Regions from separate parts of the Cupriavidus sp. USMAHM13 genome, predicted to be linked through region 1. Evidence: predicted binding sites of a transcription regulator. Region 1 holds the regulator's gene; each other region holds the start of a gene.
What was found. The regulator HrcA, encoded in region 1, represses chaperone genes, less so after heat shock. The targets are predictions, from matches to a motif close to TTAGCACTCNNNNNNNNNGAGTGCTAA.
Positions count from the first base shown of each region.

Region 2: a site for HrcA is predicted at 2,434-2,460, ahead of groES (co-chaperone GroES). Genes of this name have one in related genera too.
Region 3: a site for HrcA is predicted at 5,621-5,647, ahead of groES (co-chaperone GroES). Genes of this name have one in related genera too.
Region 4: a site for HrcA is predicted at 5,329-5,355, ahead of rpoH (RNA polymerase sigma factor RpoH). Genes of this name have one in related genera too.

Region 1 is NZ_CP017751.1:1,936,436-1,944,219, reverse strand. Features, by position in the region: gene BKK81_RS08535 (RNA-binding S4 domain-containing protein) at 1-245, opposite strand, end outside; gene hemH (ferrochelatase) at 242-1,357, opposite strand; gene hrcA (heat-inducible transcriptional repressor HrcA) at 1,435-2,469, opposite strand; gene BKK81_RS08520 (NAD kinase) at 2,582-3,499, shown strand; gene recN (DNA repair protein RecN) at 3,583-5,319, shown strand; gene BKK81_RS08510 (hypothetical protein) at 5,378-5,803, shown strand; gene mprA (MprA protease, GlyGly-CTERM protein-sorting domain-containing form) at 6,013-7,692, shown strand; gene rrtA (rhombosortase) at 7,769-7,784, opposite strand, start outside.
Region 2 is NZ_CP017751.1:1,519,496-1,527,279, reverse strand. Features, by position in the region: gene BKK81_RS06665 (methyltransferase family protein) at 1-73, shown strand, start outside; gene groL (chaperonin GroEL) at 273-1,916, opposite strand; gene groES (co-chaperone GroES) at 2,054-2,344, opposite strand; gene BKK81_RS06650 (TetR/AcrR family transcriptional regulator) at 2,802-3,536, opposite strand; gene mhpA (bifunctional 3-(3-hydroxy-phenyl)propionate/3-hydroxycinnamic acid hydroxylase MhpA) at 3,623-5,191, shown strand; gene BKK81_RS06640 (VOC family protein) at 5,217-6,158, shown strand; gene BKK81_RS06635 (fumarylacetoacetate hydrolase family protein) at 6,224-7,093, shown strand; gene BKK81_RS06630 (3-keto-5-aminohexanoate cleavage protein) at 7,117-7,784, shown strand, end outside.
Region 3 is NZ_CP017751.1:2,508,097-2,515,880, forward strand. Features, by position in the region: gene BKK81_RS11025 (alpha/beta hydrolase) at 1-459, shown strand, start outside; gene BKK81_RS11030 (YbgC/FadM family acyl-CoA thioesterase) at 507-944, opposite strand; gene BKK81_RS11035 (tripartite tricarboxylate transporter substrate binding protein) at 1,005-1,994, opposite strand; gene BKK81_RS11040 (alpha/beta hydrolase) at 2,082-3,119, opposite strand; gene groL (chaperonin GroEL) at 3,510-5,144, opposite strand; gene groES (co-chaperone GroES) at 5,267-5,557, opposite strand; gene BKK81_RS11055 (nitroreductase family protein) at 5,923-6,522, shown strand; gene BKK81_RS11060 (LLM class flavin-dependent oxidoreductase) at 6,573-7,784, opposite strand, start outside.
Region 4 is NZ_CP017751.1:921,678-929,461, reverse strand. Features, by position in the region: gene BKK81_RS04200 (M16 family metallopeptidase) at 1-170, opposite strand, end outside; gene ftsY (signal recognition particle-docking protein FtsY) at 231-1,325, shown strand; gene maiA (maleylacetoacetate isomerase) at 1,439-2,083, opposite strand; gene BKK81_RS04185 (fumarylacetoacetate hydrolase family protein) at 2,090-2,791, opposite strand; gene ybiB (DNA-binding protein YbiB) at 3,136-4,146, shown strand; gene BKK81_RS04175 (pirin family protein) at 4,199-5,077, opposite strand; gene rpoH (RNA polymerase sigma factor RpoH) at 5,489-6,367, shown strand; gene BKK81_RS04165 (SCO family protein) at 6,496-7,059, opposite strand; gene BKK81_RS04160 (heme o synthase) at 7,271-7,784, opposite strand, start outside.

The sequences.
Region 1 (7,784 bases):
ACCGGCGCCGGCCCGCGTGCCGCCGCGATGCCTTTCACCAGCACTTCCCAACGCTGTCCATGCGCCTCCAACACCACCGTGTCGCCCGGCCGCACCTCGCGTGAGCTCTTGCAGCCCTGACCGTTGACCTGCACCCGCCCGCGCTCGACAGCCTCCGCTGCCAGCGAGCGGGTCTTGAAGAAGCGCGCGCACCACAGCCACTTGTCGATGCGCAGCCGTGCCTCCGGCTCGAAACTGACATTCATGCGGCAGCCCCCCGGGTCTGGGCACGCGTGCGCCGGGCTTCGAGTTCGTGCGGATGCGGCGCACGGAGATCCCAGCCCTGCAGGTGCTGCAAGGCGATCTCGGCCAGGCCGGCGATCCAGGCCGGCGCATCGTTGAGGCAGGGAATGAAATGGAAATCCTTGCCGCCGGCCACACGGAACACGGACATCCCCTCGATGGCGATCTCTTCGAGCGTCTCGATGCAGTCCGCCGGGAAGCCCGGGCAGAACACGTCGACGCGGCCGGCGCCGACCCGGCCCAGTTCGCGCAGCGTGGGCGCGGTATAGGGCTGCAGCCACTCCGCCCGGCCGAAGCGCGACTGGAAGGTCACCTGGTACTGCCCGGGCTGCAGGCCCAGCGCCTCGCCCAGCAGCCGCCCCGTCTTCAGGCATTCGCAGTGATAGGGATCGCCCAGCTCGAGCATGCGCCGCGGCAGGCCGTGGAAGGACAGGATCAGCTTGTCGCCGCGCGCGAAGTCCGGCATGCCGTGCTGGGCCCAATAGGCGCCGACCTGCTGGTGCAGCGCGCCGATATAGGCCGGATGGTCATGGAAATGCTTGACCAGGCGCAGCTCCGGCTGGTTGCGCCAGGCGGCCAGCACACGGAAGGCCTCGTCGAAGGCGGTCGCGGTGGTACTGGCCGAGTATTGCGGATACATCGGCAGTACCAGCACCCGTTCGGCGCCCTGGCGGCGCAGCGCTTCCATCACCGACGCGATCGACGGGTTGCCGTAGCGCATCGCGCAGGCCACGGTCACCTCGTGCCCATGCTGGTTGAGCAGCAGTTGCAGGGCGTGCGCCTGGCGCTCGCTGTATACGAGCAGCGGCGAACCCGTCATATGGGCCTCGCGCAGCCAGATCGACTCATACTTCAGCGCCGAAGCACGCGAGCGCAGCGGCAGGATGGCCCCGTACAGGATGGGCAGCCAGGCGGCGCGGGGAATCTCGACCACGCGCGGATCGGACAGGAACTGCTTCAGGTAGCGCCCTACCGCTTTGGGCGTCGGCGCGTCCGGGGTCCCGAGGTTGACCAGCAGGATCGCGGTACGCGTCACCTGGCCGTGCTGGTAGGCCGGTTCTGGCGAAAACGTCATGTCAATTCCGGTTTGGCGCGCCCGCGCGCGCCGGGTACGGGCCCGGCCGGTCGCCGCGCGCCGGCACGGGACGAACGTCAACTCTGGCTGAGTGCGCTGGACAGCAGCCGGGCGGTGATGTCGACGATGGGAATCACGCGGTCGTAGGCCATCCGGGTCGGACCGATCACGCCCAGCGTGCCGACGATCTGCCCGTCGACCTCGTAGGGTGCGGTGATGATCGCCATGTCCTCCAGCGGCACCAGCCGGCTCTCGCCGCCGATGAAGATCTGCACGCCCTCGGCATGGCTGGATACATCGAGCAGCTGCAGCAGGCTGGTCTTGTGCTCGAACACGTCGAACAGCCGGCGCAGCTTGTCCATGCTGGACGACAGGTCCTCCACCTCCAGCAGCTTGCGCTCGCCGGAAATGAAGACCTGCTCATCCTCCTCGGCCATGGCGTCGCTGCCCGCCTGCACCGCCGCCTGCATCAGCTGCGACATGTCCAGGCGCAGCGCCTGCAGTTCGCCGCGCAGGTGGTCGCGCACGGCGTCGAAGCTCATGCCGGCGTAGTGGGAGTTGAAGAAATTGGCCGCCTCCACCAGCTGGGCCGGGGTATACGCCAGCTCGGTCTGGATGATGCGGTTCTGCACATCGCCCTCGGGGGTGACGATGATCAGCAGGATGCGCTTGGCCGACAGGCGCATGAACTCGACCTGCCGGAAGGCCTGGGCACGCCGCGGCGTCATCACCACGCCGGCGAAGTGCGACAGGTTGGACAGGGTGCGCGCGGCACTGCTGAGGATACGCTGCGGGGCCAGCTGCTGGCCGCTGAGCTGGTCCTGGATCAGCTCGGCCAGTTCGCTGCGGGCGGGCGTGCCCTCGGGCGCCTTGGTGGTCAGGATGGAGTCGACGAACAGACGGTAGCCGCGCGGCGTGGGCACGCGGCCCGCCGAAGTGTGCGGACTGGAGATGAAACCCATCTCCTCCAGATCGGACATCACATTGCGGATGGTGGCCGGCGACAGGTCCAGCCCCGAGTACTTGGACAGGGTCCGCGAGCCGACCGGCTGCCCCTCGGCAATGTAGCGCTCGATCAGGGTCTTGAGCAGCGTTTTCGAACGTTCATCCATAGTGCCCCGATTTTACGCAACTTTTACCGGATGGGGCGTATCGCGCAACGGCCTGCCGCCGCGGCGGCAGGCCATGCTGACAATGGTCACGGCGGTATGGTCTAATCCCGGCATGTCCGCACACCCCAAGCCTGGCGCCGCCCGCGCGCCCTTCCGCACCGTGGCCCTGATCGGCCGCTACTCCACCGCCGGCATCGAGGCGCGGCTCGAGGAGCTGGCTTCCTGCATCCTCAAGAACGGCCAGGACGTGGTGTTCGAGCGCGATACCGCGCTGGCCACCGGCCTGACCGGCTATCCGGCGCTGGCACCGGAGGAGATCGGCCGCGAGGCCGACGTGGCGGTGGTGCTGGGCGGGGACGGCACGCTGCTGGGGATCGCCCGCCAGCTCGCCGGCCACGACGTGCCGCTGATCGGGGTCAACCACGGGCGGCTCGGCTTCATGACCGACATCCCGCTGGAAGACGTCCAGTCGGTGCTGCCCGACATGCTGGCCGGCCGCTACGAGGCGGAGACGCGCATGCTGCTGGAATCGCGCGTGGTGCGCGACGACGAGCAGATCTTCTCGGCGCTGGCCTTCAACGACGTGGTGGTCAACCGCTCCGGCATTTCCGGCATGGTGGAGCTGGCCGTCTCGGTGGATGGCTATTTCATGTACAACCAGCGTTCGGACGGCCTCATCGTCTCCACCCCGACCGGCTCCACCGCCTACGCCCTGTCGGCCGGCGGCCCGATCCTGCATCCCACGCTGTCCGGCCTGGTGCTGGTGCCGATCGCACCCCACGCGCTGTCCAACCGCCCGATCGTGCTGCCGCACGATGCCGAGGTGACCATCGAGGTGGCCACCGCGCGCGACGCCAGCGTCAACTTCGACATGCAGTCGCTGACCTCGCTGCTGCCCGGCGACCGCATCGTGGTGCGCCGCTCCGACAAGACCATCAAGCTGCTGCATCCGGTCGGCTATAACTATTACGCCACGCTGCGCAAGAAGCTGCACTGGCACGAGTATCCGTCGGAAGACAATCGCCTTTGAGCCGCCTCGCCTTCCGCCCCCTGCTCGCACCTGACCTGCACCTGACCTGCTCCTGACCTGCACCTGACCCGCCACCCAGAACGATGCTGCGCAGCCTTTCCATCCGCGATTTCGTCATCGTCGACGCGCTCGACCTCGACTTCTCCGCCGGCTTCACCGTCTTCACCGGTGAGACCGGCGCCGGCAAGTCGATCCTGATCGATGCGCTGGCCCTGGTGCTGGGCGAGCGCGCCGATGCCGGCGTGGTGCGGGAAGGCGCGGCACGGGCCAGCGTCAGCGCCACCTTCGCCACGCACCCCGCGCTCGATGCCTGGCTCGGCGAACGCGAGCTGGCTGGCGAGGGCGACGAGCGCGGCACCGTGCTGCTGCGCCGCACGGTCGACGCCAGCGGCCGTGGCAAGGCCTTCATCAACGGCGGCGCCGCCACGCTGGCGCAGTTGCGCGAGGTCGGCGACCAGCTGGTCGACATCCATGGCCAGCATGCCCACCAGCAATTGCTGCGTCCCGATGCCCAGCGCCTGCTGCTGGACGCCCATGCCGGGCTGACGGCCCAGGCCGGCGCCGTGGCCGAGGCCTGGCGCACCTGGCGCGCCTGCGTGCGCCAGCGCGAGACGGTCGAGCAGCAGTCGCGCGAGATGCAGCTGGAGCGCGAGCGCCTGGAGTGGCAGGTCGGCGAGCTCGACAAGCTGGCACCGCTGCCGGGCGAGTGGGACGAGATCCAGTCCGAGTACAACCGCCTGTCGCACGCGGCCGGCCTGATCGACGGCGGCCGCGCCGCACTCGACGCACTCTCCGAAGCCGATGGCTCGGTGCTGTCCGGCCTCAATACCATCGTCCAGCGGCTGCGCCAGCTGGCCGATATCGACCCGGCCCTGCGCGACGTGCTGGCGGCGCTGGAGCCCGCCCAGGTGCAGGCAGAGGAAGCCGCCCACTCGCTGACCCGCTACGTGGACCGCCTCGAACTCGACCCGGAGCGGCTGCAGGCGGTCGAGGAGCGCATGCAGGCACTGCACGCGACGGCGCGCAAGTACCGGCTGCCGCCGGAGCAGTTGCCCGCCGAGCTGCAGGCACGCCGCCAGCAGCTCGACGACCTGCAGGCCGCGCAGGACCTGAACAAGGTGATGGCACGCGAAGCCGCGGCGCGCGCCGCCTACCTGACCATCGCGCATCACCTCAGCGATGCGCGCAAGGCGGCCGCCGCGGCCTTGTCGGCCGCCATCACCGAGGCCATGCAGGGCCTGTCGATGGCGGGCGGCAGCTTCGCCGTGGCCTTGCACCCGCTCGAGGAAGGGCTCAGCCACGGCCTGGAGCAGGTCGAGTTCCTGGTGGCAGGCCACGCCGGCGTCAGCCCGCGCCCGCTCGCCAAGGTCGCTTCGGGGGGCGAGCTGGCCCGCATCAGCCTGGCGATCTCGGTCATCACCAGCGAGGCCGCGCCGACCCCCACCCTGATCTTCGACGAAGTCGATGCCGGCATCGGCGGCGCGGTCGCCGAGGTCGTCGGCCGCCGCCTGCAGGAGCTCGGCCGCAGCCGCCAGGTGCTGTGCGTGACCCACCTGCCCCAGGTGGCGGCGCAGGCCGGCAGCCACCTGCTGGTCAGCAAGGCCACCACATCCGGCCCCGGCGGCGCGGTCACGCGCTCGCATATCCGCGTGCTCGATGCCGGCGGACGCGTCGACGAGACGGCGCGCATGCTGGGCGGCGCCACGGTGACAGCGACCACGCTGCAGCATGCCGAAGAAATGCTGGCGCAAGGCGCGCGCGGCGGCAGCGCCACCCACGGCAGCAAGGACGGCCGCCGCCCGCGCCGGGCCGCCGTCTGACCCGGCCGACGCCGCTGCCACCGCGGCGCCCCCTACCCCCCTTCAGGAGATCCGAACCATGTCGACCCGCAAGCTGGTCCGCCCGCTGCTCACCGGTGCCCTGGGCCTGGCCCTGGCGCTGGCACTAGGTGGCCTGACGGGCTGCCAGGCCCAGTCGAAGCCCGTGCCGCCGCCGCCCGGCGGCATCACCGCCGATCGCTCGCTCGGCGACATCATGGTGCGCTTCCGCCCGCCCGCCGTGAACGACTCGGTCGAGGCCGGCAAGCTGCTGGCCGAGATCCAGGGGCCGGCGCGCTTCGTCGTCAAGCGCCCGATGTCCGGCGGCGTCTGGCTGGTCACCGCCATCAGCGATAACGCCGACGCCACGCTCGACCAGGCGCTCGAACGCCTGCGCGCTGCGCCGCGCGTGGAAGTCGCCGAGCCGGACCGCCTGCTCAAGCCTAACCGCGAAATGCCGAAAACACGCGAGATGCCACCGGACTGACCGCCACGCCGGCTTGTCACGGGCCGGTCACCGGCTTGTCATATCCCGCTGGCTGCCGTCGGCGCGCTTTGCGCACAGCGAGGCGCCGCAGCATGCCGGGAGCCGGGATGCGCACGACGGGCAGCACCACCCGGGAGGCCGGCCAGGTGCTGGCGCAGGACACGTAGGGCATGCAGGACAGCACATTGCCAGGGAGCAAGGAGAAGAAGATGCAAAGCACATCGTGGGCCCCTTCCAGCAGCAGACACGACGTGGCCGCGCCATGGCGCCGGCGCCTGGGTCAGGCCGCCGCCGTGGCCGCCGCGACGGTCGCGGCCGCCCTGCTGGCGCCAGCCGCCGGCGCCGCGGACGGCAGCACCGTTGCTTCCGGCACGGGCGCTTCCAGCGCCGCCGTCCGCTACAGCGGCAACTTCATCGTGCGCTGGCGCGACGGCAGCACCAGCAGCGCCAGCCCAAGCAGCGCCACCGGCGATTCGCAGCGCATGCTGCAGATCCAGCAGAACACCGGCGTCGGCCTCTCGGTCAAGCGGCAGATGGGCGGCAGCTACCAGCTGATGAGCGTCGCCGGGGGCAGCACGGATCCCGAGGCGACCGCGGCGAAGCTGCGCCAGGACCCACGCATCGCCGAAGTGGTGCCCGACCGCTGGCTGCACGTGACCGACACGGCGCCGAACGATCCCTACTACGCTTCCGGCCAGTATCCCCAAGCCCTCTACATGGGCTCACCGAGCGCGCAGGCCGGTGCCGCCAACCTGCCCAAGACCTGGGACGTGACCCAGGGCAGCAGCAGCATCGTCGTCGCCGTGGTGGATACCGGCTACCTGCCCCACCCCGACCTGGCCGCACGCCTGCTGCTGCCCGGCTACAACTTCGTCAGCGCCAACGGCGCCACGCGCAGCAACGACGCCACCGATCCGGGCGACTACATTCCGGCCAACTACACCTGCCCCGGAACCAGTTCGTCGAGCCCGACGCTGACGCCGAGCAGCTGGCACGGCACGCGCGTGGCCAGCGTGATCGGCGCCGTCACCAACAACAACAGCAACATCGCGGGCGTGGACTGGAACGCGCGCATCGTGCCGGTGCGCGTGGCCGGCCAGTGCGGCGCGCTGCTGTCGGACACCGTCGACGGCATGCGCTGGGCCGGCGGCCTGTCGGTGCCCGGCGTGCCCAACAACGCCAACCCCGCGCGCGTGATCAATATCAGCCTCGGCGGAGGCACCTGCAGCCAGATCGAGCAGCAGGCCGTCAATGACCTGACCGCCAAGGGCGTGGTGGTGATCGCCGCCGCCGGCAACAACGGCGGCGCGGTGGAAGCACCAGGCGACTGCAGTGGCGTGATCGCGGTCACGGCGCACGTCAACAACGGCGAGAAGGCCAGCTACGCAAGCTATGGCTCGCAGGTGGCGCTGAGCGCCCCGGGCGGAGGCTGCGGGGTCTCGCAGGCCGACTCCAGCGGCAACTGCTCCTCGCCCTCCTGGGTCCTGACGCTGTCCAACAGCGGCCAGACCACTGCCGGCAGCTATAACCTGGTCGGCTCGGCGGGCACCAGCTTCGCCGCGCCGATGACCACCGGCGTGGTGTCGCTGATGCTGGCCGCGAACGGTGCGCTGACGCCGGCACAGGTCGCCAGCGCCTTGAAGAGCTCGGCACGCGCCTTCCCGGGCAACACCTTCTGCGCGACCAACAGCGGCGCGTGCGGCGCCGGCCTGCTCGATGCCTTCGGCGCGGTGACGGCCGCGGGCAGCGTCCAGTCGACCCCCTCCACCCCCACTCCCGCCCCTGCGGCCAGCGGCGGCGGCGGTGGTGGCGGTGCGGTGCCGCCCTGGACGGCCGCGCTGCTGGCGGCAGCCGGCCTGCTGGCCTTCCTGCTGCGCCGGCGCCGGTGAGACGTCGCGCCCGCCGGCGGCCCAGGCCACCGGCGGGCACGGTGCTGCCTGCGCGCCGACGCGGACCGCCGTCCGCTCAGGCAGCGCGGCGC
Region 2 (7,784 bases), 420 kb from region 1:
GCTGAGCGCGGATCCGGCCTACCGCGCCTATCAGGACAAAGTGCGCTACCGCGTCGTGCCTGGACTGTTCTGAGGCGCCGGCCCGGCATCCAAAGGCCGGCGCGGAGCCTCGCGCCCCTGGATGCCGCGCCCGAAGCCGGCCCGCCGCCGCGCACTCCCCTCTGCCGGCGGCATACGCAGGACGCGGCGGCCGCCCAAACAAAAACCCCCGCGGGTTCGCACCCGCGGGGGTTTTTTTCAGACAGGCTGCCGAAGCCGGCAGTCCGGCAGATTTACATCATGCCGTCCATGCCGCCCATGCCGCCCATGCCGCCCGGCATTGCCGGAGCCGACTCTTCCTTCGGAGCTTCGGCCACGGCGCAGTCGGTGGTCAGCATCAGCGAAGCCACCGAAGCGGCGTTCTGCAGCGCGGTGCGGGTCACCTTGGTCGGGTCCAGCACGCCCATTTCCACCAGGTCGCCGTACTCGCCCGAAGCGGCGTTGTAGCCGTAGTTGCCCTTGCCTTCGATGACCTTGGCAACGACGACCGACGCTTCTTCACCGGCGTTCAGCACGATCTGGCGCAGCGGCTCTTCCATTGCGCGCAGCACGATCTTGATACCGGCGTTCTGGTCGGCGTTGTCGCCGTTCAGGCCAGCGATGGCAGCACGGGCACGCAGCAGGGCCACGCCGCCGCCGGGGACAATGCCTTCTTCCACGGCTGCGCGGGTAGCGTGCAGCGCATCTTCCACGCGTGCCTTCTTTTCCTTCATTTCGACTTCGGTGGCTGCGCCGACCTTGATCACGGCAACACCGCCGGCCAGCTTGGCCACGCGCTCTTGCAGCTTTTCACGGTCGTAGTCCGAGGTCGCTTCTTCGATCTGGGCGCGGATCTGCTTGACGCGCGCTTCGATCGAGGCTGCGTCGCCGGCGCCGTCGATGATGATGGTGTTTTCCTTGCCGATCTCGATGCGCTTGGCTTGGCCCAGGTCTTGCAGGGTCGCCTTTTCCAGCGTCAGGCCGACTTCTTCAGCGATGACGGTGCCGCCGGTCAGGATGGCGATGTCTTCCAGCATGGCCTTGCGGCGGTCGCCGAAGCCCGGAGCCTTGACGGCGGCGGTCTTCAGGATGCCACGGATGTTGTTGACCACCAGGGTCGCCAGGGCTTCGCCTTCGACGTCTTCAGCGATGATCAGCAGCGGGCGGCCGGCCTTGGCCACTTGCTCCAGCACCGGCAGCAGGTCGCGGATGTTCGAGACCTTCTTGTCGAACAGCAGCACGAACGGGGAGTCCAGCTGGACGACTTGCTTGTCCGGGTTGTTGATGAAGTACGGCGACAGGTAGCCGCGGTCGAACTGCATGCCTTCCACGACTTCCAGCTCGTCGGCCAGCGACTTGCCGTCTTCGACGGTGATCACGCCTTCCTTGCCGACCTTGTCCATCGCCTCGGCGATGCGCTCGCCGATCGAGTTGTCGCTGTTGGCGGAGATCGCGCCGACCTGGGCGATTTCCTTGCTGGTGGTGGTGGGCTTGCTCAGCTTCTTCAGCTCTTCCACGGCAGCGCCGACAGCCTTGTCGATGCCGCGCTTCAGGTCCATCGGGTTCATGCCGGCGGCCACGTACTTCATGCCTTCGCGCACGATCGACTGGGCCAGCACGGTTGCGGTGGTGGTACCGTCACCGGCGTTGTCGCTGGTCTTGGAAGCCACTTCCTTGACCATCTGGGCGCCCATGTTCTGCAGCTTGTCCTTCAGCTCGATTTCCTTGGCCACGGACACGCCGTCCTTGGTCACGGTCGGGCCGCCGAAGCTGCGCTCCAGCACCACGTTACGGCCCTTCGGGCCCAGGGTCACCTTCACTGCGTTGGCGAGGATGTTCACGCCTTCGACCATCTTGGCACGGGCGGCGTCGCCGAACACTACGTCTTTAGCTGCCATGTTCTGTTACTCCGAATCTTGGATGGATCCCCCATGCGGGAGACCGGGAATGTTGGATAAGTCTGAGAGACTCAGGCGTCCCGCCGCGGCGGGCGCGTCACAAGCAGGGCCCGGGCGCACGGCGCCCGGCAGCCGCATTACTTGTTGACCACCGCCATGATGTCTTCTTCGCGCATGACCAGCAGTTCCTGGCCATCCACCTTCACGCCCTGGCCGGCATACTTGCCGAACAGCACGCGATCGCCCACCTTGACGTCGAGGGCAATGGAGTTGCCCTTGTCGTCCTTCTTGCCGGGGCCAACGGCCAGCACTTCGCCTTGATCGGGCTTCTCGGCAGCATTGTCGGGAATCACGATGCCGGATGCGGTCTTGGTTTCGTTGTCCAGACGCTTGACGATCACGCGGTCGTGCAAAGGACGCAGATTCATACGGACTCCTTAGTACAAGTGAGTTTTATTTCACAAATTGAGGCCGCCAGCACGGACGGCCAGCAGAATTGGCTCGCCGGATCAAGCTGTTAGCACTCCCACCGGACGAGTGCTAATTATAGGGACGGGGGTTTACGTTTTCAAGACAAGGCCTGAATGGGGGTTTTCCCGGAGAGGCCTTGGATAGGGGTAGGCGGGGGTAGGCAGGTGTCGAGATTCGCTCAGCCTTGAACTTTGTTCACCCGACTTTGAACTGACACGCAGCTTGACCCGCCCCTACCACGGGTTCCATCCATATCCCTTCGATGTCGCCCGGCCTGCCCATCAGACCGGCGCAGGTCACAACCCCGGCCACGGAGGCGGCCAACGCCGACACTGCGGGGCAGACGCGGGCTAGCGGCATTGGCGGGCGGAACTGGCGGCATCAGGTTCACGAGCCCTGGATATAGGTCAAGGGCTACGGTTTCGCTGCTTCCAACGATTTCAGGCTGTCAGGCAGCTCGATCTCCGGCAGCGGCATGTCGTTGAGCCGCTCGATAGTCGATGGCGCAATGCCCAGTGCGGCCAGTACGAGACGCATCAGGTCTCGCAAGTGCTGGCGCTCCGCCGCGCCGGATAACACCGTCTCGATGCTCTGGTAGATCGCGCCTACCACGAGATCCCTGGCCGCGCGGTCGTGCGTGAAATGCGCCATGCCTCGTTCGCGCGCGCTGACGAGATCGCGCGGCAGGTAGATGTCAGTCAGGCGCCCCGTCGCCTCGCTGCGCCCCCCTGCCCGCGCGATGAACCTGCCCCAGGCCGGATGGCATACGGCCACTTCCATGTAGATCAGGCACCCCACCCAGACCCGCTCGACCGGATCGTCGATCTGTCGCACACAGTCCTCGATGCGGGCGATCACCGCGTCGCTCAATTCCGACGTGACGGCGGAAAGCACTTCGCTGGTGGTCTTGAAGTAGTTGTAGAAGGTGCCGCGCGCGACGCCCGCCGCGGCGAGGAAGTCGTCGATCGACGCTGCGTCCGGCCCCTTGGCCGCGAACACTTCCACTGCCGCGCTGAGCAGCTTGCGCCGCGTCGACTCGCGCCGTGCCGCGCCGGTCCGCACACGATGATCCTCTTTGGCCGCTTCGCTCGCGGCCAGCCCCGCGCTGTCGCCCGACGCCCTCATCGCGACCCCTCGGGTTTCCCCCATTGCGTGAAGCAATTCGTCAAGTTGACAATAAAGTATGAATTGTACTGATTCGTCATTTTAAGATCTTACCTGATCCGGGAGAAGACATGGAGGCAGACCAGTTCGTGGATGTGGCGATCGTCGGCTATGGCCCCACGGCCCAGTTGCTCGCGCTGATGCTGGGGCGCGCGGGGCGCAGCGTGGCCGTCGTCGAGCGTTGGCCCGATCTCTATCCGCTGCCGCGCGCAGTCCACTACGACCACGAGATTGCCCGCCTCTTCCAGGCTTCGGGTGTCATCGATGATATCAAGCGCATTGCCGAGGCCTCCGACCGCTACCAGTGGTGCAACGCCAACCATGAGGTGCTGATGGACTTCCGCTGGGAGGGCCAGGGTCCGAGCGGCTGGCCTGTCGCCAGCACCTTCGCGCAGCCGGAGCTCGAAGCCGTGCTCGACCGCCACGTCAAGCGGCTGCCGAACGTCACGGTACGCCAGGGCTGGTCGGCCACCGCGCTGCGCGAAGAAGCCGAGAGGGTGGAGCTCGATATCGAGGCCGGCGGGCTGGTGGATGGCCGGTGGGTCGGCAGCGGCGAAACCGGCAGGATCCGCGCGCGCTACCTGGTGGGTGCGGACGGCGCGAACTCGATGGTGCGCAACGCTCTCGGCATCGAGTTCGAGGACCTCGGCTTCGCGTTCGATTGGCTGGTGGTCGACGTGAAGCCCCTGCAGCAGCGCGAGTGGATGCCGAGAAGCTGGCAATTGTGCGATCCCGCGCGGCCCACGACGATCGTCTCGGGCGGCCCGGGCCGCCGCCGCTGGGAATTCATGCTGCTGCCCGGCGAGACCCCGGAGCAGATGAACCAGGATACGGTGGCGTGGGACCTGCTTGCCCGCTGGGACATCACGCCCGACAACGCGCTCCTCGAACGCCACGCCGTCTACACCTTCCGCGGTCGCTGGGCGAAGTCATGGCGCAAGGGCCGCGCATTGCTGGCCGGAGATGCGGCGCACCTGATGCCGCCGTTCGCCGGCCAGGGCATGTGCAGCGGCCTGCGCGACGCGGGGGCGCTCGCGTGGCGACTGAATGCGATCCTCGACGGCAAGGCCGGCGACACCCTGCTCGACAGCTACGGCCCCGAGCGGCTGCACCACGTGCGCGAATTGATCGACTTCTCGATCGCGCTGGGCAAGGTCATCTGCATCACCGATCCCGAAGCGGCCGCCGCGCGCGACCGCGAGATGCTGGCCGCGCAGGCCACGCCCGGTTTCCGGCCGCCCGAGGCGCCGCAGCCGCGCCTGGGCGCGGGCCTCTATGACCCGCACGCGCCCGGCAGCGGCTGGCTGGCACCCCAGGGCATGGTCGAGTCCGGCGGCCGCCGCGGCCTCTTCGACGACGTGTTCGGCAACGGCTTCGCCCTGATCGCCAGCAACGGCGAGGTCCTCGACAAGCTCAGTCCGGCCAACCGCGCCGGGCTCGACAAACAGCAGGCGATCATCGCCCATTTCGGTCCCGGCGGCTTCGCCGACCTGCAAGGCGTGTACGCCGATTACTTCGACCGGCATGGCGTGGAAGCCGTGCTCGCGCGCCCCGATTTCTACAGCTTCGGCGCGGCACGCAGCGCGGACGAACTCGACGCGCTCGTCGATACCTGGCGCCACGCACTGCAATGCGCCTGAATTCCATCCCACGACAGGAGACACCATGACGCAACAACGCAGGCGCGACCGCCTCGGCATCCATTCGATCGGCGAGTTCCGCATGACCGTGCCGTCGCTCGACGCCGCGAATCGCTTCTACTCGGCATTCGGCCTCGACGTGCAGCCCGACGGCGACACCGGCCTGCTGATCCGCACCTTCGGCTCGCCGCACGTGTGGGGCCGGCTGCGCCAGGGCGCGCGCAAGAAGTTCGAATGGCTCACGCTGCATGCCTTCGAGGACGACCTGGAGGCGCTGCGCGCGCGCACACTGGAGGCCGGCGTCGCGCTGATCGATCCGCCCGCGGACGCCGATGCTTCCGGCTTCTGGATCCGCAATCCGGACGGCCTGCCCTTGCAGATCCGCGCCGGCGTGAAAACCACCTTGGACGCGGCTGCCCATGCGAACCCTCCGCTGCCGGTGGACGGCACGCGCTGCGCGCCGTACCGGCGCAACACGCCGCGCGTCGAGCCCTCGCGGCTGTCGCACATCGCACTCGCCACCACGAGCGTGCCCGCGCAGATCGACTTCTGCGAGCGCGTGCTGGGCCTGCGCCTGTCCGATCGCTCGGGCGACGGCGTGGCATTCATCCATGCGCCGCACGGCGGCGATCACCACTTGCTCGCCTTCGCGGCGAGCCCCGCGCCGGCCCTGCACCACCTGAGCTGGGACGTGCCGACCATCGAGGAAGTGGGGCTCGGCTATATGCAGATGGCCGCCGCCGGGTACCGCAACGGCTGGGGTGTCGGACGTCACGTCCTCGGCTCCAACTATTTCTACTACGTGCAGGACCCGTGGGGCAGCTTCTCCGAATACAGCGCCACGATGGATTACATCCCCGCGTCGGTCGACTGGGTTGCCGCCGACCACGCGCCCGAGGACGGCATGTATCTCTGGGGCCCCGACCTGCCCGCCATCTTCGCCGGGAGCCCGGAAGGCGACGCCTGACGACTCGCCACCCTCCATCCAATCATCCGTCACACCAGGAACACAAGGAACACAAGGAGCACAACATGAAGCTCGTCACTTTCCAATGCCGCGGCCATCGCTCGATCGGCAAGGTCGAAGGCGGGCAGGTCATCGACCTGCCCGCCAGCGATCGCGCGCTGCCGTCCACCATGCTCGAACTGCTGCAGGGAGGCCCCGCACTGATGCAGCGCGCCCGCGACGTGCGCCTCGAAGACGCTGTGACCTGGCCGCTCGCCGACGTGCGCCTGGACGCACCGGTGCCGAACCCATCGAAGTTCCTCGCCATCGGCATGAACTACCGCCGCCACGTGGCAGAGGCAATCGCGGCCGGAATCCAGGTGCCCGACAGCCAGGTCTGGTTCAACAAGCAAGTCTCGTGCGTGACGGGGCCGTTCGATCCGGTCCACATGCCGAAGGTGTCGGACAAGCTCGACTATGAAGCCGAACTCGCCGTGGTGATCGGCCGGCGCTGCCGGCATGTGCCGGCGGAAGAGGCCGCGTCGGTGGTCGCCGGCTACACGGTCTGCAACGACGTCTCGGTGCGCGACTGGCAAATGCGCTCGCCGACCATGATGCTCGGCAAGTCCTTCAACACACACGGGCCGTTCGGCCCGTGGCTCGTCACCGCCGACGAAGTGAAGAACCCGCACGACCTGCAGATGCGCATGCTCGTCAACGGCGAATGCCGGCAGGAGGTCAACACCGGCGAAATGATCTACGACATCTGGCAGCAGATCGCCTGCTTGTCCACCGTGATGACGCTCGAGCCCGGCGACGTGATCGCCACGGGCACCCCGTCCGGCGTCGGCGGTGCGCAGAAGCCGCCGCGCTTCCTCAAGCTCGGCGACGTGATGCGCGTGGAAATCGACGGTATCGGCCACATCGAGAACATCGTCGTCGCCGAACCGGCCTGACCCCTACCAGGAGCACCAGCACCATGGCACGCAAAGTCATCATCACCTGCGCGGTAACCGGCTCGATCCACACGCCGAGCATGTCGCCCTACCTGCCCGCCACACCCGACGACATCGCGCGCGAGGCCATCGCCGCCGCGAAGGCGGGCGCCGCCATCCTGCATCTGCACGCGCGTCATGCCGAGGACGGCCGGCCCGCCTTCGACGCGGCCACCTACCGCCAGTTCCTGCCGCGCATTCACCAGGCGACTGACGCCGTCATCAACATCACCACCGGCGGCGCGGTCAACATGACGCTGGACGAGCGCCTCGCCGGCGCGCTCGACGTATCGGCGGAAATGGCCTCGTGCAACATGGGATCGATGAACTTCGCCATCTTCCCGATCCTCGACAAGATGAAGGCATTCAAGCACGCGTGGGAGCGCGACTTCATCGAAGGCTCGCGCCGCTCGATCTTCCGCAACACGTTCGCGGATATCGAGGAAGTGTTGGAGCGGCTGGGCCAGCGGCACGGCACGCGCTTCGAGTTCGAGTGCTACGACGTCGGCCACCTGTACAACCTGAAGCACTTCGTCGATCGCGGATTGGTCAAGGGTCCGATCTTCTTGCAGTTCGTGCTCGGAATCCTGGGCGGCATCGGTCCGGATCCGGAAAACCTGGTGCACATGAAGCGCATCGCCGACAAGCTGTT
Region 3 (7,784 bases), 570 kb from region 1:
CAGAAGGAGAGGCGCGCGCGCTCGGTGGCCGGCCTGTCGATGGGCGGCTACGGTGCGGTCAGCCTGTCGCTGCGCCATCCGGACCTGTTCTGCGGCGCCGCCGCGATCAGTCCCGCCGCCTACGACCCGCTGCCGCCCGAGACCTCGGCCGCGCGCCGCGCGCCGCAGTTCATGCGCAACGGCAAGTTCGACCCCGATGCCTGGAAGGCGCTCAACTATGCCGGCCAGCTCGATGCCTACCAGGCCGGCAAGCTGCGCGTGCCGATGTGGATCGCCTCCGGCGACCACGACCGCCTGGGCATCGCGGTGGTCTCGGCCATCATGTTCTGGCGCCTCTACCAGATCCAGCCCAAGCAGGTGGAGCTGCGCATCATGGATGGCGACCATGAATGGATGCTGTTCCGCGACGCGCTGCCCGATGCACTGCGCTATGTCGACCAGCAATGCGTGCGCAGCTGAGGCGCACAGCCTCGATGTGCAGCCTCAGCTGCGCCGGCCCGGCTCCGTCATGACGCGGGCTTGACCACCTCGTAGGCCTCGATGATTTCCCGCACCGGCCCCGGGATCGGCGCCGATTTCTGCGCCGCGGGATCGGCGCAGACGTAGACGATCTCGCCGGTGATCAGGTGCTCCTCGCCGCGGAAGATCTCCACGCGGAACAGCATGCTCGAACGCCCCAGGCGCGCCATGCGCCCCCGTACCTCGAGCTCGTCGTCGAAGCGGGCCGAGGCGTGGTATTCCAGCGTGGACTTGGCGACGAAAATGTCCACGCCGTGCGCGCCCAGCACGTCCTCCGGGTAGCGGACGCCGAGCGCGCGCCAGTATTCGGTCACGCAGATATCGCAGTAAGTCAGGTAGTGCGCGTTGAAGACGATGGACTGCGGGTCCACCTCGGCCCAGCGCACGCGCAGCGGCACGCTGTGGCGGAAATCGGTCTTGGCCATTGCCGGTTCTCTCGTGGGCGATGCAAGGCGGCCGCGCCGGGCCCGGCGCGGCCGGCCACCTTACTGCGGTCGGGCCAGGCCGAGCTTCTCGATGATGGCCTTTTCCTTCTTGACCGTCTCGGCGGCGAACTGCGCATACTGCTCGCTGCTCATGTAGTACGGCTCCATGTCGAACTTGGCCAGCTCCTGGCGGTAGTTCGGCATTTCCATTGCCTTTTTGAAGGCGTCATGCAGCTTCTTGACGACCTTCGGGTCGGTGCCCTTGGGCGCCACCAGGCCGAAGGGCGAGGTCTGCACGATGCCGTAGCCCAGTTCCTTCAACGTCGGGGCGTTGGGGAAGCGCGCCGAGCGCTTGTCGCCCCAGGTCGACAGCAGGCGCAGCTTGCCGCTCTCCACGTACTGCGCCCAGCCCGGCGTGTCGGCCACCGACATCACGTGTCCGCCCAGCAGCGCCTGCAGCGACTCCGAGTTTCCCTTGAACGGCACATGCGAGAACTGCACGTTCTGCTTCAGCGCCAGTTCTTCCATGGTCAGGTGCAGCGTGGTCATCGAGCCCGGCGAGCCATAGGTCAGCTTGCCCGGATTGGCGCGCGCGTAGGCGATGTACTCCTGCATCGACTTGATCGGCGAGTCGGCCGGCACCACCACGCCGAAGGAATAGCCGGCCAGGTTGATCACATAGGTCAGGTCCTTGACCGGGTCCCAGTTGATCTTGGTGGTATAAGGCAGGCGGTACACCGGCATCGCCACCTGCGCCAGCGTGTAGCCGTCGGGGGCCGTGGCCTGCATCATCTGCGCCGGCAGCACCCCGCCCGCACCGGGCTTGTTCTCGACGATCACCGGCTGGCCGAGGATCTTGCTGGCGTTCTCGGCCAGCACGCGGAACGGGATGTCGGTCGAGCCGCCGGCCGTGTAGCCGATCACCAGCCGGATCGGACGTTGCGGGAACTTGTCCGCGGCGGAATCCGCGCGGGCCGGCGCGGCGGCGAGGCCGAAGGCGGCGGTGGCGGCTAGCGCGCTGGCGCGGACGATGAAATGGCGGCGTTGCATCGGTTCTGTCTCCTTGTGCTACGAACTGCGAAAAAAGGGGGTCGGGGAAGCCCGTCTTGTGCGCGGGCCTGGGCCGGGCCGGCAGCGCTAGGCGGCGCCGAAGGCGCCGCGCAGCGCGGCCACGGCATCGTCGTGGGCCTGCCCCACGGCCGGCACGAAGCGGCCCAGTTTGAAAAAGTCATGGATCATGCCCGGATACTCGGCCAGCTCGGCCGGCACACCCGCGGCGCGCAGCTTGGCCGCGTAGGCCACGCCCTCGTCGTGCAGCGGATCGTAGCCGGCCACGGCGATCCAGGCCGGGCAGCAACCGGCCACGTCGGCACCGCTGCCGCCGCCGTCCAGCGGGGCAAAGCGCCAGTCGTCGCGGCTGGAGTCCTGGTCCAGGTACTGGGCGAAGAACCACTGGATCATCTCGGCGGTCAGCAGGTAGCCCTCCGCCAGCGCCCGGTGCGACGGCGTATCCTGGCGCGCGCAGGTGCCGGGATAGATCAGCATTTGCAGCACCGGCGCATGGCCCAGGCGGCGCGCCTCGACCGCGCAAGCGGTGGCCAGGGTGCCGCCGGCGCTGTCGCCGCCCAGTGCGATGCGCGCCGGATCCGCCCCCAGCGCGCCGGCCTCGGCGTAGGCCCAGGCCAGCACGTCGAAGGCATCGTGGACCGCCGTGGGAAAGCGCCACTGCGGCCCGAGCCGGTAATCCACCGACAGCACCATGCAATCGGCACGCATGGACAGCAGCCGGCACAGCGGATCGTGCGAAGCCGGGCTGCCCACCGTGAATCCGCCGCCATGGAAGTACAACAGCAGCGGCAACGGGTCGGCCCAGCTCGCCTCACGCGGCGCATACAACCGCGCGCCGATGGCATGGCCGTCGCGTGCCGGCACGCTCAGGTCCTGCACGTGATGCACGGGCAGCGGCGCGATATCGAGGATGGGGGCGCTCTTCTCGTAGGCGATCTTCGCATCGAGCGGATCGAGCGCGTTGATGGGCGGGCGCTTGGCGCGCGCGATCAGGTCCAGCAGCTGCGCCACCTGCGGATCCAGCGCGGCGGCCGGCCTGCCGGCCTGGGGCCGCGGGTCGGAAGAAGCCTGGGGGGAGCCGGGGGTGGCGGAGGAGGCAGCGGACATGGGAAGCGAGGTCAAGCGGATATACGGGACAAGCTGCAAACGGAAATCTGATCACGCAAACGTCATCGGCGGGATGCGCACCGGCACACCGGCCGCCCCGGGATCGGCATCTCGCCTCCATACCGGAAGTTCGAATTATGAACGATCGTTCGATTTTTTACATCATGCCAGTGAACGGCGCGGCGGGCATTACGAAATAACCCCGATTCCGGCCGCTGACGCAGATTTTGCGCGATGATCGCGCAAAACGCGAACGGAGCCTTGACAGCCCGGCCGATGCGCCGCAGGCCTGCAAGAACAACGCCCCCTGGGCCGCGAAGCCGAGGGGGCGTTGGTCCGGGGCCTGCCAGGCACCCGGGGAAACAGCGGAGAAAGGGAAAGACGGGTGCTCTAGAAGTCGAGCCCGGCGCCGGCACCCGGCCCTTGTGCCACGCTCGGCTCCTCGCCCTTGGGCAGCTCGAACACCGCCGCATCGGTGGTCAGGATCAGGCCCGCCACCGACGCCGCGTTCTGCAGGGCGGTGCGCGTCACCTTGGTCGGGTCCACCACGCCGCCCTCGACCAGGTCGCCGTACTCGCCGGTGGCGGCGTTGTAGCCGAAATTGCCGCTGGCTTCGGCGACACGCGCCACCACCACGCTGGCTTCCTCGCCGGCATTGGCGACGATCTGCCGCAGCGGCTCTTCCAGCGCCCGCAGCACGATCTTCACGCCGGCTTCCTGGTCGGCGTTGGCTCCCGCGACGCCGCGCACGGCCGCCCGGGCACGGATCAGCGCCACGCCGCCGCCGGGGACAATGCCTTCTTCCACGGCTGCGCGGGTAGCGTGCAGCGCGTCCTCCACGCGTGCCTTCTTTTCCTTCACTTCGACTTCGGTCGCGCCACCCACCTTGAGCACGGCCACGCCGCCGGCCAGCTTGGCCACGCGTTCCTGCAGCTTCTCGCGGTCATAGTCCGAGCTGGCTTCCTCGATCTGGGCACGGATCTGCTGCACGCGCGCCTGAATGCGCGCCGCCTCGCCTCCCCCGCCGATGATGGTGGAGTTCTCCTTGCCGATCTCCACGCGCGAGGCCTGGCCCAGGTCATGCAGCCCGGCCTTCTCCAGCGTCAGGCCGATCTCCTCGGAAATGACGGTACCGGCGGTCAGGATGGCGATGTCTTCCAGCAGGGCCTTGCGGCGGTCGCCGAAGCCCGGCGCCTTCACCGCGGCCACCTTGAGGATGCCGCGGATATTGTTGACCACCAGCGTGGCCAGCGCCTCGCCCTCGACGTCTTCCGCCACGATCAGCAGCGGCCGGCCGGCCTTGGCCACCTGCTCCAGCACCGGCAGCAGGTCGCGGATGCTGGAGATCTTCTTGTCCACCAGCAGCAGGTAGGGCTGCTCCAGCGCGACGATCTGCTTCTCCGGCTGGTTGATGAAATAGGGCGACAGGTAGCCGCGGTCGAACTGCATGCCCTCGACCACCTCCAGCTCATCGCCGAGCGACTTGCCGTCTTCCACGGTGATCACGCCCTCCTTGCCCACCTTGTCGATGGCCTCGGCGATGCGCTCGCCGATGGCGCTCTCGCCGTTGGCCGAGATGGTGCCGACCTGGGCGATCTCCTTGCTGGTGGTGGTGGGCTTGCTGATGCGGCGCAGCTCCTCGATGGCCACGGCCACCGCCTTGTCGATGCCGCGCTTGAGATCCTGCGGATTGAGTCCGGCCGCCACGTACTTCACCCCCTCGCGCACGATGGCCTGGGCCAGCACGGTCGCCGTGGTGGTGCCATCGCCGGCGTTGTCGCTGGTCTTGGCCGCGACTTCCTTGACGAGTTGCGCGCCGATGTTCTGCAACTTGTCCTGCAGCTCGATCTCCTTGGCCACGGACACGCCGTCCTTGGTCACGGTCGGGCCGCCGAAGCTGCGCTCCAGCACCACGTTGCGGCCCTTCGGGCCCAGCGTGACCTTGACCGCGTTGCCCAGGATGTTGACGCCTTCGACCACCTTGGCCCGTGCTGCGTCGCTGAACACTACGTCTTTCGCTGCCATCTCTGCTTTCCTTTGTCCTTTCTTCCTGATCCGGTTCCGATCGTGCCGATGTTCTCCATCGTGCCGATGATCCCGATCGCTTCTTTCGTTCTGCGTGGGGCTTGCCGCTGCGCGCGACGCGCTCAGCGCTCGACCACCGCGACCACGTCCTCTTCGCGCAGCACCAGCAGCTCCTCGCCGCCGATCTTCACCGCCTGCCCGGCGTACTTGCCGAACAGCACGCGATCGCCCACGCGCAGGTCCGGCGCAATACGCTCGCCGGCTTCGTTGCGGCGGCCGGGACCGACCGCCACCACCTCGCCCTGGTCGGGCTTCTCGGCGGCGTTGTCCGGGATGACGATGCCGGACTGGGTACGGGTTTCGTTTTCCGACCGCTTGACGATCACGCGGTCATGCAATGGGCGAAGGCTCATCTGTTCTGGGCTCCAGGGAAATCGGGCGGGCGCGGGAGGCCGGGATCGGCGCGGTGCCGGCCATCAGCACTCCCTGCGAACGAGTGCCAAAGTATAGGAAGCCCCCCCGGCACGCGCGAACTGATCATTTCGCATTTACATAGGCGCCCGTCGCGCAGCACACAGCACGGCATGGCACCGTGCAGCAGGTGCCTTCTTGCCGCCGTGCACCGTTCGAAGGATTCCTCGCAAGCTCATGCGGATTTCCCGCTTCCCTTTTGCACGGGCTTGCGCAAGGCTCCCACCTGCACGGTAACCGCGGCAGCGATCGAAGCCACAGCAGCAGCGACCGCCGCCCTATCCCTCATCCGCCCCAAGGAGCCTCCATGACCCAGCCACGCCAAGCCGACCACGACATCGATCCGCTGTTCCTGCAGCGCTGGTCGCCCCGCGCCTTCACGGCGGAAGCCATCGCGCCGCAGACCTTGCTGCGCTTCTTCGAGGCCGCACGCTGGGCACCGTCCGGCTACAACGCGCAGCCCTGGCGCTTCATCTATGCGCGGCGCGACACGCCGGACTGGCAGCCGCTCTTCGCCTCGCTGTCGGAGTACAACCAGGGCTGGGCCGCGCGCGCGGCCGTGCTGGTGGCGGTGCTGTCGCGCAAGACCTGGACAGCGCCGGGCAAGAGCGAGCCGCAGCCGGTCGCCACGCATTCCTTCGACGCCGGCGCCGCCTGGGCCAACCTGGCGCTGCAGGCCACCGCGGCGGGCTGGCACGCCCACGGCATCGGCGGCTTCGACAAGGCGCGCCTGCGCGAGGCGCTCGGCATTCCCGAGGACTACGCCATCGAAGCGGTGGTGGCCATCGGCCGGCAGGGCGACAAGTCCTTGCTGCCCGAGGCGCTGCAGGCGCGCGAGCAGCCCAACGAGCGCCTGCCGCTGGCGCGGCTGGTCAGCGAAGGGCGCTTTGCCTTCGCCGAAGACTGAGCGGCGGCCAGGTTGCCTCGCACCGCGCAGGCAGCCTGGCACGCGCGGGCTCAGGCGGCATCCGCGGCGCCGGCCCGTCGCCGCGCGGCCGGATGCGGCGGCCGTCGCAGGCCGAGATGCTCGCGCAGCGTGGTGCCGCTGTAGTCGGTACGGAACAGGCCGCGCCGCCGCAACTCCGGCAGCACCAGTTCGATGAAGTCGGTGAGGCCGCCGGGCAGCACCGGCGCCATCACGTTGAAGCCGTCCGCGCCATAGGCCTGGAAGCGCTCCTCCAGCGCATCGGCGATCTGCGCCGGCGTGCCGACCAGTTGCCAGTGGCCGCGCGCGCCTGCCACGCGCTGGTAGAGCTGGCGGATGGTCAGGTTCTCGCGCCGCGCCAGGTCGAGCATCAGGCCCTGGCGGCTCTTGCTGCCGTTGGTGGGCGGCAGCTCCGGGATGGGCCCGTCGAGCGGATACGCGGACAGGTCCGCCCCGGTCAGGGCCGACACCAGCGCCAGCCCGACCACCGGATCGATCAGCGCCTGCAACTGCTCGAACTTCTCGCGCGCCTCGGCCTCGCTGTGCCCCACCACCGGAAACACGCCCGGCAGGATCTTCAGGTCCTCGGGCCGGCGGCCGTGGCCGGCCAGCCGCCCCTGCAGATCGGCATAGAAAGCCACAGCATCTTCCAGGGTCTGCTGGGCGGTGAAGACCACCTCGCCGCGGCGCGCGGCCAGTTCCTTGCCGGGCTCGGAGGAGCCGGCCTGCACCACCACCGGCTGCCCCTGCGGGGGACGCGCGACGTTGAGCGGCCCCTGCACGCTGAAATGCCGGCCGCGGTGGCCCAGCACGTGGCGCCGCGCCGGCTCGTAGTAGCGCCCGCTCGCCTTGTCGCGCAGGAAGGCATCGTCCTCCCAGCTGTCCCACAGGCCGCTGACCACGTCGGCGAATTCTTCGGCACGCTGGTAGCGCTCCTCGTGGCTGAAGTGCCGCACCCGGTTGAAGTTGCGCGCCTCGTGCTCGCTGGACGAGGTCACCAGGTTCCAGCCCGCGCGGCCTCCCGAGAGATGGTCGAGCGAGGCGAACTTGCGCGCGATGTGATAGGGCTCGTTGAAGCTGGTCGAGGCGGTGCCGACCAGCCCGATGCGCTCGGTGACGGCAGCCAGCGCCGACAGCAGGGTGATGGGTTCGAACTGGGCCTGGTAGCTGTGCGCGGTGCGGCTCAGGAACTCCACGTCGTCGCCGCGCGTGCCGACACCGTCGGCGAGGAACACCAGGTCGAA
Region 4 (7,784 bases), 1.0 Mb from region 1:
TGCGGCGCGTCCTGCGCGTGCGCGGCAGGCAGGCACCAGGGCAACGCCGCGATCAGCAGGGCGGGAAGGAGACCCCGGGCCCTGCGTCTGGCCGCCGCCGAAAACGCCTGGGAACGGGTGGATGCGGCACGGGCGGCGCCCGTCCGGAACTTGACAGCGCAGTGGTTCATGCGACCCCGTCTGATAGAATTTTGCCGATTGATTCTACCGGGCTATTGACCTCTTTCCCAATGTTTAGTTTCTGGAAGAAGCGCAAGGCGGAAGCGGCTCCCGCACCCGCCCCGGCACCCGCCAGCGCGCCTGCGCCCTCCCCCGCCACGCCGCAGGAAACCCTGCCGGCGCACGCCGTGCCCGCGCCGGTTCCCGAGCCGGCGGCCACGGCGGACGCCTATGAACTGACCCTGCCGCCGGTGCCCACGCAGGAAGACCGGCAGGGCTGGATGCGCCGGCTGCGCGCCGGCCTGTCCAAGACCAGCCGCAATCTCGGCACGCTGTTCCTCGGCGTCAAGGTCGACGAGGCCCTGTTCGAGGAACTCGAAACCGCGCTGCTGATGGCCGATGCCGGCGTCGAAGCGACCGAGTACCTGCTGGGCGAGCTGCGCCGCCGCGTCAAGAACGAGCGCATCGAGGATGCCGAAGGCGTCAAGGCCGCGCTGCGCACGCTGCTGACCGACCTGCTGCGTCCGCTCGAGAAGACCATGGAGCTGGGCCGCGAACAGCCGCTGGTGATGATGATCGCGGGCGTCAACGGCGCCGGCAAGACCACCAGCATCGGCAAGCTGTGCAAGCACTTCCAGCACTACGGGCAGTCGGTGCTGCTGGCCGCCGGCGACACCTTCCGCGCCGCCGCGCGGGAGCAGTTGACGATCTGGGGCGAGCGCAACAATGTCACGGTGGTGGCGCAGGAAAGCGGCGACCCCGCGGCCGTGATCTTCGACGCCGTCAACGCGGCGCGCGCGCGCGGCATCGACATCGTGATGGCCGATACCGCGGGGCGCCTGCCCACGCAGCTGCACCTGATGGAAGAGCTGAAGAAGGTCCGGCGCGTCATCGCCAAGGCCATGCCGACGGCGCCGCACGAGGTGCTGCTGGTGATCGACGCCAACACAGGCCAGAACGCGCTGGCCCAGGTGCGCGCCTTCGACGATGCGCTGGGCCTGACCGGCCTGCTGGTGACCAAGCTGGACGGCACCGCCAAGGGCGGCATCCTCGCCGCCATCGCGCGACAGCGCCCGGTGCCGGTCTATTTCATCGGCGTGGGCGAGAAGGTCGAGGATCTGCAGCCGTTCAAGGCCGAAGAGTTCGCCGACGCGCTGCTGGGCTGAAACCGGCGCTCCGGCACGCCCCCGATAAAAAACCCGGCAGCTGCCGGGTTTTTTATCGGACTTCCGTCAGGTGCCGCACCTGCCGGTCGCCCCACCTGCTGCGCCCGCTCCGCCTACTCCGCGTCGGGCTGGGCCTTGGGCGCGGCGTTCTGGAACGCCGGCAGCGCCATGCACGCCTCGTGGATCCGTGCGACGGTCGGGAACGGCGCCAGGTCGACGTTGAAGCGCTGGGCGTTGAAGACCTGCGGGGCCAGGCAGACGTCGGCCAGCGTAGGCGTGTCGCCCAGGCAGAAGCGCCCGACGCGGCCGCTGCGCGCCAGGGCGATCTCCAGCGCGGCGAAGCCCTGCTCGATCCAGTGCCGGTACCAGCCGTCCTTGGCCTCCTCCGACACACCCAGCGTGTGCTTCAGGTATTTCAGCACGCGCAGGTTGTTGAGCGGATGGATGTCGCAGGCGATCTCCAGCGCCAGCGCGCGCACGTAGGCACGCTCGAGCGCGTCGCCCGGCAGCAGCGGCGGCTGCGGATGCAGCTCGTCGAGATATTCGACGATGGCCAGCGACTGGGTCAGCGCATGGTCGCCGTCGACCAGCGTCGGCACCAGCGCATCGGCATTCAGCGCGCGGTATTCCGGCTTGAGCTGCTGGCCGCCGTCCTTGAGCAGGTGCACCGGCACGTAGTCATAGGGCAGGCCCTTGAGTTGCAGCGCGATGCGTACGCGGAACGAGGCCGAACTGCGGAAGTAGCTGTACAGCTGCAGCATGGCTCAGACCACCTTGACGACGAGGTCGCCCACGCCTTCCACGTGGCCCTGCATGACGTCGCCCTTCACCACCGCGCCGACGCCCTCCGGCGTGCCGCTGAAGATCAGGTCGCCCGGCTGCAGCTCGAACAGGCGCGACAGGTAGGCCACCATCTCGGGCACCGACCAGATCAGGTCGGAGAGGTCGCCGCGCTGCTTCTCGGCGCCGTCCACGCTCAGCGTCACGGCCCCCTTGTGCGGATGGCCGATCGCCGATACCGGCACGATCGGGCCGATCGGGGCCGAGCGGTCGAATGCCTTGCCGGTCTCCCAGGGGCGGCCGGTCTTCTTCGATTCGTTCTGCAGGTCGCGCCGGGTCATGTCCAGGCCGACGGCATAGCCGAACACATGGGCCGCGGCATCCTCCACCGCGATGTCCTTGCCGCCCTTGCCGATCGCCACCACCAGCTCGATCTCGAAGTGGCAGTTGGAGGTGCCCGGCGGATAGGGAAACTCACCCTGCACACCATCCGGCACATAGCTGACCGCATCCGACGGCTTGCAGAAAAAGAACGGCGGCTCGCGGTCGGGATCCGAGCCCATTTCGCGCGCGTGCGCAGCATAGTTGCGGCCCACGCAGTACACGCGGCGCACGGGAAAGCTGGCGCTGCTTCCGCGCACGGGCACACCCACCGGGGCCGGCGGGGCGAATACGAATTCGGTCATACATCTCTCCAATCTTGTTCTGTGCCTGCGGCGCGCCGGCACCGGTACCGGCGTCTCGCAAACCCGCCGCGCGGCAGGGCCACAGCATACACCCGCGCGACCCACCGGCCCAGGCAGACGTATGATGAGTACGGGAAAATACGTAAGGCATTACCAGACAATGCCGAGCCATGCCGGACCGCGCCGAACGCCTTCGGCACGGCGTGAAGCTCGACAGGCTCACCGGCACGCGCTGCCACGCGCAGCACAATCCCATACCGCGCGAAAGCACCGGGTGCTGTCCGGCATGCGGCGCCGCAGTTGCGCTGCGCTATCATGAAGCGCATCCCCACGAGCGCCGCATCATGACCCAGCCCGCCACCACCGCAAGCCACGCCACGCCCTTTCCAGCGGCGAAATACATCAAGGAAATCGGGCGCGGCGCGCAGGGCGCGCGGGCCCTGCCGCGCGATGACGTGCGCACGCTGTTCGACGCCATGCTCGCCGGGCGCGTCTCCGACATCGAACTGGGCGCCATCCTGATGGCCTACCGCATCAAGGGCGAAGCGCCACACGAGCTGGGCGGCATGCTAGAGGCCGCCCATGCGCACTGCGCGCCGCTGCCGGCGCGGCCGGATGGACCGGTGGTAGTGATCCCGAGCTACAACGGCGCCCGCAAGCAGCCCAACCTGGTACCGCTGCTGGCCATGCTGCTGGCACGCGCCGGCACCCCGGTCCTGGTGCACGGCATCCGGCACTTCGCCGGACGCCTGACCAGCCTGGCACTGTTCGAGGCACTGGGCGAGCCGCTGTGCTCCAGCACTGCCGAAGCCGCGACACGGCTGCGCGGCAGCGGCGGAGGGCTGCCGCTGGCGGTGCTGCCGATCGACGTCCTGTCGCCGGCACTGAGCCGCCTGCTCGACAAGCGCGACATCGTCGGCCTGCGCAACTCGGCCCACACCGTGGTCAAGCTGCTGCAGCCGGTGGGTGGCCACAGCCCGGCCGAAGCCCTGCGCCTGTACAGCTACACACATCCGGAATACCGCGAGACGCTGACCGACTTCTTTTCGCACGAGCCGGCCAACGTATTGCTGGCGCGCGGCACCGAAGGCGAAGTGGTGGCCGATGCCCGCCGCGGCGGGCGCATCGACTGGCTGCACGACGGGCACCAGCGCACGCTGGTCGAGCCGGCCTCCGGTTCCATTGCCGACGTGCCGGACCTGCCGGCTGGCACCAGCGTCGAGCAGACCGTGGCCTGGATCCGCGCGGTGCTGGAAGGCAAGCTAGCCGTGCCGGCGCCCATCGCGGCCCAGGTCGAGGCCATCCACGCCTGCCTGCGCGATGGCGCGCAGGTGAATTGGGCCAGCCCGGTCTAGGGCTGCACCCTCCTCCAGGCGGCGACGCCGGCCAAGGCTGCCGCCCTGCCCGTCAGGACGGGCGGCGCGGCGGCAGCGGGATGCGTTCGGTCTCGCCTGGCACTTGCGGAAAGAGATTGTCTTCCCAACGCTGCGCCGCCGCCTCGATGGCCTCCTTGCTGCTGGCCACGAAGTTCCAGTAGATGAAGCGGCGGCCGTCCAGCGGCTCGCCGCCGAGCAGCATCACGCGCGCCCGCGTCGTGGCACTCAGTGTCACCGTCTCCCCCTGCACCAGCGTCGCCAGGTGCTCGGCCGGAATGGCCTCGCCATCGACGGCGATGCCGCCTTCGACGACATAGACACCACGCTCCACATGCTCGGGAGGAATCACCAGCGTGGCGCCCGCCTCCATCTCCAGGGCAACGTAGAGCGTACGGCTGAAGACACGCACCGGCGACTCCTGGCCGAAGGCATCGCCGGCGATCACCGTCAGGCGCACTCCGGGCAACTCCAGCCGCGGCAGGCTGGCGGCGCCGAAGTGGTGGAACGAGGGCTCCACGTCCTCGTAGGCCTTCGGCAGTGCCACCCAGGTCTGGATGCCGTGCAGGTGCGGTCCGGCCGGCCGCTCGGATTGCGGCGAGCGCTCCGAATGCGCGATGCCGCGGCCGGCGGTCATCCAGTTGACGTCGCCGGGGCGGATCACCTGCTCGTTGCCCAGGCTGTCACGATGGAGGAATTCGCCCTCGAACAGGTAGGTCACCGTGGCCAGGCCGATGTGCGGATGCGGACGGACGTCCGCCCCCTTGCCGGGCGGCATCGCCACCGGGCCCATATGGTCGAGGAAGATGAAGGGCCCCACCGTCTGCGCGGCCGCCGCGGGCAGGACGCGGCGCACGGTGAAATCGCCCAGGTCCCGGACATGGGGATTGAGCAGGTGTTCGATGACAGACATAGATCCTCCTGGGAATGAATGTACCGTGGAGACGGCATCGGCGAAGTGGCGCATCCGCAGTGTAAACGCCGCTCCCGCCCGCCGCTCCCACTCTATTGGCCGAAAGGGCAGAACCAGGCGGCGATCCGCATCTCTAATGCTAGGCGCGAGCGGGCCCTCGCGCCGGGAAGTGCGTTATGCGCCATACAAATGCATGCTATCCATTCTGAAATAGCAATCGTCTGGAACTATTGACCACATTGCCAGTCGAATTAGCAGTCAACCGGCTTGAGTGCTAATATGTGTTGCAATGCAGTGCGTTTCCCCGAGGGAAACAGCACCCCCGGCAACCCGCCGGCCGGACGCAAAAGGAGCCAATGAGTGAACGCAGTCCTGTCTGCCGATTCGATCCAATCCACCACCCTGCCCGCGATGCCGCAGCGCGGCGCCAGCCTTGCGCTGGCCATGCCCGGCAACCTGGGCAACCTCGACAGCTACATCCAGGCGGTCCACCGCGTCCCGATGCTCTCCGTCGAAGAGGAGCAGCGTCTCGCGCGCGAGTTGCGCGACCATGATTCCGTCGATGCGGCACGCCGGCTGGTGATGTCCCACCTGCGCCTGGTCGTATCCGTGGCACGCCAGTACCTGGGCTACGGCCTGCCCCACGCCGACCTGATCCAGGAAGGCAATATCGGCCTGATGAAGGCCGTCAAGCGCTTCGATCCCGACCAGGGCGTGCGCCTGGTCTCGTACGCCATCCACTGGATCAAGGCCGAGATCCACGAGTACGTGCTGAAGAACTGGCGCATGGTCAAGGTGGCCACCACCAAGGCCCAGCGCAAGCTGTTCTTCAACCTGCGCAGCCACAAGCAGGAAACCCACAACACCTTCACGCCCGAGCAGGTCGAAGCCGTTGCGCGCGAGCTCAACGTCAAGCCCGAGGAAGTGATGGAGATGGAAACCCGGTTGTCGGGCGGCGACCTGGCGCTGGAAGGGCAGGTCGACGACGGCGAAGAGGAATTCGCCCCGATCGCGTATCTGGCCGACAATCACAACGAACCCACCCGCGTGCTCGAAGCCAAGCGCAGCGACCGTATGCAGGTGGAAGGCCTGGAAGAGGCGCTCGGCAAGCTCGATCAGCGTAGCCGCCGCATCATCGAGGCCCGTTGGCTGCACGTCAACGACGACGGTTCGGGCGGCGCCACGCTGCATGAACTGGCCGACGAGTTCGGCGTTTCCGCCGAGCGCATCCGCCAGATCGAGGCGGCGGCCATGAAAAAGATGAAGGGCGCGCTGCAGGCCTTCGCCTGAGCGTCCTTGCCGGCGCCGCGCACAGCGCGTCCGCCGGGCGGAATGGCAAAGGGCCGGTTCCCCGTGAACCGGCCCCTTTCTTTTTCGCTGCCTGCGTTTTCCCCTGCCTGCGCGAGTGCGCGGCGCAATCAGGACAGCAGCAGTTTCAGGTCGTGCGCGATCGGCTCGGGCCCCTGGCCGTGGCGGATGAACAGGCGCAGCCGTCCCTGCGGATCGAACACGTAGCTGCCCGCCGAATGGTCCATCGTATAGTTGCCGGGCGAGGTGCCGGGCACCTTGGCGTAGTAGACCTTGAAGTCCTTGGTGACTTTCTGCAGCGCCGCCTCGTCGGCCGGGCGCATGCCCAGGAAACGCGAATCGAAAGCGGGCACGTATTGCGCCAGCAACTGCTGGGTATCCCGCTCGGGATCGACCGTGACGAACAACACCTGCACGCGGTCGGCATCGGGTCCCAGCGCTTCCATCACGCCCTTCAGTTCGGCCAGCGTGGTCGGGCACACGTCGGGGCAATGCGTGTAGCCGAAGAACATCACGACCGCCTTGCCCTTGAAGTCAGCCAGCGTGCGCACCTTGCCGTGATGATCGACCAGGCTGAAATCCTTGCCGAATTCGCTGCCGCCCGTGATGTCGATGTTCTGGAACTTCGGAGCGGATTGCCCGCAAGCCGCCAGCATCAGAGCCAGCAGCGCCATTGCGGCATATTGCCGCAGGCGGCCGAAGCAGGAGAAAGACGGGAAGGGGCGGGGCTTGGACATTGCAGGGTTCGTCGGGGGAGCGGGCCGGATGCAGGCCATCCGCATGGCCATGCGCTTCCCGCTCGGTTCATCACACTGGCGAGTATCGCCCATCCGCATGCAGGCGCGTCCCGGCGCGACAAAGTGTCGCGCCGGGGGCAGTGCTGGCTCAGAGCGGCAGCACGAACTTGAAATAGTGATCCACCAGCAGCACAGCGAACAGCAGTGACAGGTAGAGGATCGAGAAGCGGAAGGTGCGCTGCGCCAGTTCGTCCGAGTAGTTGCGGTACAGCCGCCAGGAGTAGGACAGAAAGCCGCCACCCAGCACCAGCGCCGCCACCAGGTAGATCAGGCCGCTCATGCCGTAGATGAACGGCAGCAGCGTGGCGGCGATCATCACCAGTGTGTACAACAGGATATTGAGCAGGGTGAAGCGCTCGCCATGCGTGATCGGCAGCATCGGCAGGCCGGACTTGGCGTAGTCGGCGCGGCGGTACAGCGCCAGCGCCCAGAAATGCGGCGGCGTCCAGGTGAAGATGATCAGCACCAGGAACCATGCCTCGGCCGGCACCGTGCCGGTTACCGCGGCCCAGCCCAGGGCCGGCGGCATGGCGCCCGACAGGCCGCCGATGACGATGTTCTGCGGCGTGGCCGGCTTCAGCAGGATGGTGTAGATGACCGCG